2 regions of the Pseudomonas sp. NA-150 genome follow, and region 2 is predicted to be linked to the other one. Evidence: predicted binding sites of a transcription regulator. Region 2 holds the regulator's gene; the other holds the start of a gene.

Region 1 (3,416 bases), 1.4 Mb from region 2:
TCATCGCCAGTTTGCCGGAAAGCAGTTATTGAGGTACTGAAAAATTTGTAGGAGCTGCCGCAGGCTGCGATAAGGTCCGAAGGGCCTTCAAAAACGACCGGCTCCCGGTCGATCGCAGCTTGCGGCAGCTCCTACAAAGATTAGCGTCGACCCGTTACTTCTTGGTCTCGTCCATCTTCAGCACGCCATCTTCGAAGATGTTCAGCTTTTGCCTAAGCTCGTGCGCCGGCAAAGGCTCTTGCGAAGTGGCCGCTGGAGGCGTTGCCGAAGCACCTGGCGCCCCGGAACCTGGCGCTGCCGGCTTGCTGAGATCAGGTGCCGCCGGCGGCGTTGTCGGGGTAGCCGGTGTTGTCGCAGGTGTCTGATCGCCTTCCATGTGTTGCTGGGCTTTCTTGGTCAGCACGATGATGTCGATCCGACGGTTGATCGGGCTCTGCGGATGCTCTTTGTCATACAGCGACGACGACGCATAGCCTACAACCCGCGCCACTTGTGGATCCGGGTAACCACCCGCCACCAATGCACGCCGCGCCGCGTTCGCACGATTCGCCGACAATTCCCAGTTACCGAATTCGCCAGTGCCCGCATACGGCGTGGCATCGGTGTGACCACTGATACTGATCTTGTTCGGCACGGCCTTGATGGTGTCAGCCATGGCCAACAGGATGTCTTCGAAATATGGCTTCAAGCGCGCGCTGCCCAGGTCGAACATCGGCCGGTTTTCGGCATCCATGATCTGGATACGCAAACCATCCTGGGTGATCTCAAACGAGATCTGGTCCTTGAATTTCTTCAACTGCGGATTTTCGTCAACCTTGGTTTGCAACTCTTGCAGGAGCATTTCCAGACGCTCTTGCTCGACCTGCTCGGCCAGGGTTTCCACCTGATCAGTGTCGACCTTGATCTTGTCCGGCTGCGGCTCGGACTTGATCTCCGGGTTCAACGTCTTGTCCGGCGCCAGCGCAGGCGAGCCGCCCAGATCGATGATGTAAGGCGTGCCGCTTTCCGAAAACCCGATGGGGTCTTTGAAGTAACCGGCGATGGCGATTTTCTGCTGCGGGGTGGCCGAGGACATCAGCCACAGCACCAGGAAGAACGCCATCATTGCCGTCGCGAAGTCGGCGAAAGCGATTTTCCAGGCGCCACCATGGTGCCCGGCGGCATAGCGCTTGACGCGCTTGACGATTATCGGCTGATTATTTTCCATGAATCAGCGACCGCGAACCGCTTGTTCCAGCTCACTGAAACTGGGGCGATGCGAGGAATAGAGAACCTTGCGACCGAATTCCACCGCCAGCGATGGCGGCATGCCAGACGCCGAAGCAACCAGCGACGCCTTGATCGCTTCGAACACGTTCAACTCTTCCTTGGCATCGTGAGCCAGGGACGTCGCCAACGGACCGAAGAAACCGTACGCGGCGAGAATACCGAAGAAGGTACCCACCAGTGCCGCACCTACGTGGATACCGATGGCCGCCTGATCACCATCACCCAGCGACGCCATGGTCACCACAATCCCGAGTACCGCCGCAACGATACCGAAACCCGGCATACCGTCGGCAATCCCGGTCACGGCATGGGATGGATGCTCCAGCTCTTCCTTCATGCTCTGCAATTCCATGTCGAACAAACCTTCCAGCTCGTGCGGCGCCATGTTCCCGGAGGACATGATGCGCAGGTAGTCACAGACATATGCAGTCATACGCGCGTCCTTGAGGACGGCCGGATATTTAGCGAAAATCGGACTTGCCGCTGCGTCTTCGATATCACCCTCAATCGCCATCATGCCTTCACGACGACTCTTGTTGAGGATTTCGTAGACCAGACCCAAAATTTCCAGGTAGAACGCATGATTGAAGCGCGAACTGAACATCCCCAGCGACTTTTTGATCACGTGCATCGTCATGTGACCCGGGTTGGCCTGCAAGAAAGCACCAAACGCCGCACCACCGATAATCATGACCTCAAAAGGCTGAATCAGTGCACCAATCTTGCCGTGTGATAAGACGTATCCGCCGAGGATGCTCGCGAAAACGACAATGATGCCGATAATTTTAGCCATAGGGGAGAGTTCTTACTGAGTCAGGTTCGAGGTCATGAGCGGAAGTTCTTGAAACTCTTCTTCTACTTATCGGCATAAGTGCGCCAGACTATAGTCAGTTCAGGCGAAAAGCCAGTTCGACCCTTGTAGCGGGCGCTCTGGCATTTGGTCTTAGTTGGTATGCGGCATCCGAAATTGTCTAAACACTCAGTCGTACAGGCCTCTTGCATGCCTCCTGAAACCCCAGCACAGCTCCCCGTACCACGCAGTCTCGACATCTGGCTCAGACAGCTGGATGCCATCCGTTTGCCTGTACCTTTTGCCAGTCACGAACGCGTCATCGCCGCGCTGGCCGATAGCCGCAGCTCGATACGTGATATCGCCGATCTGATGCAGGAAAGCCCGGCGCTGGTACTCAGTGTGTTGCGCGAGGCCAATCACCACAGCACCGGCATCACCGAACCGGCGGAAAGCCTTGAGGTGGCGATCAATCGACTGGGGTTGAAACGCACTGAAGAGCTGCTGCAACGCTTGCCCGCCCTCGATGAGCAAGAGATTCCCCCGACCCTGCGCCAATTGCAGATGGTCAGCCAGCACTCGACGCAACAGGCCAACGGCTTGTTCGCCAATCGTCTGGCGCGACTCTGGCAAGACATCCACTGGGGCAGCCTGCTGTTTTTATCGCCGCTGTGGCCGATGGCGCTGGCTCACCCCAAGCTGCTCGAAGAGTGGGAGCTGCGCGTCATTCATAAGGGCGAGTCGGCAAAAGAAGTCGAGATGCAATTGTTCGGCGTGCGTCTGCTCACGTTATGCCTGGCGCTGGCTGACGTTTGGCGCCTGCCGATGTGGGTAACCCAGGGTTACCACGCACTGATCAACGACCGCCGCCTGCTGGTTAAAGTGCTGCGCATTGCCCGCGACTACCAAGACCCTCTGCACCAACGCCAATTGCTCGACGCAGACCCTGCGTTGCGACGCTGGCTCAATCAGCCCGCCAATACCGTGTTACTGGCCAGCGGCATCGCCCTGTCGGCGCAACAAGCCTGGGACAGCCCGCACAGCCAGCGCTGGCAACTTTTGACCAGCCTTTACCAGCAGCAGCCGCTGGAAGAACTTCAGCAACAAGTACACCAAAATGCGGCAGCCAGCGCGCGCAAGCATTGGGCGGCTGGCCTGTGGCATCCGGCGGAAGCGCTGATCTGGCCGTGGGAAACCCGGCGCGTACATCGCGGCCTGCTGCCTGCCCCGCCTCCGTCGGCCGAAGCCCTGCAGACCTGGCGCAAGTACTGCGCCGAGCTGCTGCTGGAGCCGAGCCCGTTCAACAACGCCATGCACCTGACCACCGTCGCTCGTGACGCCTTGGTCGCCTGTGGCA
Region 2 (3,416 bases):
GGAAGAAGGTGGCGTGATCGCCATGGTCGGTCCGGCGGGCATGGGCAAGACCACTACGCTGGCGAAGCTGGCCGCGCGGTATGTCTTGAAATACGGTCCGCAGAACATTGCACTGGTGAGCATGGACAGCTACCGCATCGGTGCTCAGGAGCAACTGAAAACCCTGGGCCGGATTCTCAATGTGTCAGTGACCCATATCGATCCGGGTCAATCATTGGGACAGGCGTTGGAACCCTTGTTGCGCAAGCGGGTGGTCTTGATCGACACCGCAGGCCTGCAAGCGAGCGACCCGGCACTGCGCATGCAGTTGGAAAGTCTTGCCGGGCGTGGGATCAAGGCGCGTAATTACCTGGTGCTGGCAACGACTAGCCAGAAGCAGGTTCTAACCGCCGCCTACCACAGCTATAAACGTTGTGGTCTGGCCGGCTGCATTCTTACCAAGCTGGATGAAACCGCCAGTCTGGGGGAAGTATTAAGTTTGGCCATAAGCCATGAATTACCGGTGGCTTACCTCACGGACGGGCCGCGAATTCCGGATGATTTGCACTTGCCGCGACGGCACCAACTGGTCAGTCGCGCGGTCAGTGTGCAAATGCAGGAAGAGCCTAGCGAGGAAGCTATGGCAGACATGTTCGCGGATCTTTATCACAACCCTAACAAGCGGGTTGGGTAAGGCATGACATTGGAATGTACCTACATCACGAACTGTGGGGCGCTGTTCACACAACCAGCACCCCTGCATTCAGTAATGTGGCCTCGGTCTAAGCAACACAAGGTAAAGAAATAACATGGGCAGCATGCATCCCGTACAGGTTATCGCAGTGACTGGCGGCAAAGGTGGCGTCGGTAAGACTAACGTGTCAGTGAACCTCTCGCTGGCACTGGCTGAGCTCGGCCGGCGCGTCATGTTGCTGGATGCCGATCTGGGTCTGGCAAATGTCGATGTCCTGCTGGGACTGACCCCGAAACGCACCCTGGCAGACGTCATCGAAGGGCGTTGCGAGCTGCGTGACGTCTTGCTTCAGGGGCCAGGCGGCATTCGTATCGTACCGGCGGCCTCGGGCACGCAGAGCATGGTTCACCTGACACCGGCGCAACACGCCGGGCTGATTCAGGCGTTCAGTGACATCGGCGACAACCTCGACGTACTGGTGATCGACACCGCTGCAGGTATTGGTGACTCGGTAGTCAGTTTTGTCCGCGCCGCCCAGGAAGTGCTGCTGGTGGTCTGCGACGAACCGACCTCGATCACCGATGCCTACGCCCTGATCAAATTGCTCAACCGCGATTACGGCATGAACCGCTTCCGCGTGCTCGCCAACATGGCGCAGAGCCCGCAGGAAGGCCGCAACCTGTTCGCCAAGCTGACCAAGGTCACCGACCGCTTCCTCGACGTCGCCCTGCAATACGTGGGTGCTGTGCCGTACGACGAATGCGTGCGCAAGGCCGTACAGAAACAACGTGCGGTGTATGAAGCGTTTCCGCGCTCCAAGTGCGCCCTTGCGTTCAAGGCCATTGCGCAGAAAGTCGACACCTGGCCGTTGCCGGCGAACCCGCGTGGGCACCTGGAATTTTTCGTAGAGCGACTCGTACATCAGACGAGTGCAGGACCCGTATCATGACCGCCAGCGGCTACCGCATGTACAGCAAGTCATCCAAAGACTCCCAGTACGAGCTGATCGAGCGCTATGCGCCGCTGGTCAAACGCATTGCCTATCACTTGCTGGCGCGTTTGCCGGCGAGCGTACAGGTCGAGGATCTGATCCAGGCCGGCATGATCGGCTTGCTCGAGGTATCGACCAAATACGACGCCACCAAAGGCGCCAGTTTTGAGACCTACGCCGGGATTCGTATCCGTGGCGCCATGCTCGATGAAGTGCGCAAGGGCGATTGGGCCCCGCGTTCGGTGCATCGAAATACGCGCATGGTGAGCGACGCGATTCGGGCAATTGAATCTAAAACGGGTCGTGACGCTAAAGATCACGAAGTTGCGGCCGAACTCCAGTTAAGTCTCGATGATTATTACGGGATTTTGAACGACACCTTGGGCAGTCGCTTATTCAGTTTTGACGACCTGTTGCAGGACGGCGAACACGAAGGGCTGCATGAGGATGGCGCAAGCGCTCAGCTTGAGCCGTCGCGGGACCTTGAAGATGAACGCTTCCAGGCCGCGTTAGCCGATGCGATAGCCAATTTGCCAGAGCGTGAGCGACTGGTGTTGGCGCTGTACTACGACGAAGAGCTGAACCTCAAGGAAATCGGTGAAGTATTGGGGGTCAGCGAGTCTCGGGTCAGCCAGTTACACAGCCAGTGCGCAGCTCGTTTGCGAGGGCGTTTGGGGGAGTGGCGAGCGCGTTGACAGGCCATGTGTGACCCTTGGTGGTCGCAGGTTGTCTGTAAGCCGGCTGTGCAAAGCGTTACGAGCGAAGAACAAGACTAGGCAGGAGCCGGTCAGTCAGGGCCTTGTGGCCTGCTGTGCCTGTTTTCCGATCTGTTGATTACCAAGCCCGTCATCGTTTCGTGCAGCCATTGCGTGCTGTGCCCGTTTTGATTGAACAGCGTATTCAGGTGCTGGATACGTTAAAGACTGCTTGGAGGTCGAATTGGACAAGAACATGAAAATCCTCATCGTTGATGACTTCTCAACGATGCGGCGGATCATTAAAAACCTGTTGCGTGACCTGGGGTTCACCAACACCGCGGAAGCAGATGACGGGACAACCGCGCTGCCGATGCTGCAAAGCGGCAGCTTCGACTTTCTGGTGACCGACTGGAACATGCCTGGCATGTCCGGCATCGACTTGCTGCGCCACGTGCGTGCCGATGAGCGCCTCAAGCACCTGCCGGTGTTGATGGTGACGGCCGAAGCCAAGCGTGATCAGATCATTGAGGCCGCTCAGGCCGGTGTGAACGGTTACGTGGTCAAGCCCTTCACAGCCCAAGTGCTGAAAGAAAAGATCGAAAAGATCTTCGAGCGCGTCAATAGCTGATGTTTGCCGCGAGGGCTCTATGGAGCAGAACGAATCGTCAATGGGCGACTTTGAGTCGACCCTGAAAAAACACGCACAGGAATTGGTCCAGAGCCTTGAAAAAGGCAGGTTTGGCGATGCTGTGCAACTCATCCATGAGCTGAATCAGACTCGTGACCGTGGCCTGTATCAGGAAGTCGGCAAATTGACCCGCGAGTTGCACAGCGCGATCGTCAATTTCCAGATCGACCCGAACATGCCACAGGCCGAGGAAGTCTCGCAGATCACCGACGCCACCGAACGCCTGTCATACGTGGTCAGGCTGACCGAGAATGCGGCCAACCGGACCATGGATCTGGTTGAGCAAAGCACGCCCTTGGTCACGGGGCTCAACACTGACGCTGCTGCCTTGAGTGCCGATTGGGGACGCTTCATGCGTCGCGAAGT

Evidence for each region. Region 2 encodes FliA, which starts transcription of late flagellar genes. Its sites were predicted from a motif close to CTAAAGTTTNNNNNNNNNNNGCCGNTAA; they were not measured.
Region 1: the regulator FliA is predicted to act here: its motif matches at 2,129-2,156, upstream of motA (flagellar motor stator protein MotA).

The regions. Positions count from the first base shown of each region.
Region 1 covers NZ_CP172305.1:6,158,931-6,162,346, forward strand. Annotated here, with positions in the region: gene rsgA (small ribosomal subunit biogenesis GTPase RsgA) at 1-32, shown strand, start outside; gene motB (flagellar motor protein MotB) at 155-1,207, opposite strand; gene motA (flagellar motor stator protein MotA) at 1,211-2,062, opposite strand; gene ACF0H7_RS28840 (HDOD domain-containing protein) at 2,270-3,416, shown strand, end outside.
Region 2 covers NZ_CP172305.1:4,766,558-4,769,973, reverse strand. Annotated here, with positions in the region: gene flhF (flagellar biosynthesis protein FlhF) at 1-673, shown strand, start outside; gene fleN (flagellar synthesis regulator FleN) at 789-1,622, shown strand; gene fliA (RNA polymerase sigma factor FliA) at 1,616-2,359, shown strand; gene ACF0H7_RS22510 (chemotaxis response regulator CheY) at 2,616-2,990, shown strand; gene ACF0H7_RS22505 (protein phosphatase CheZ) at 3,010-3,416, shown strand, end outside.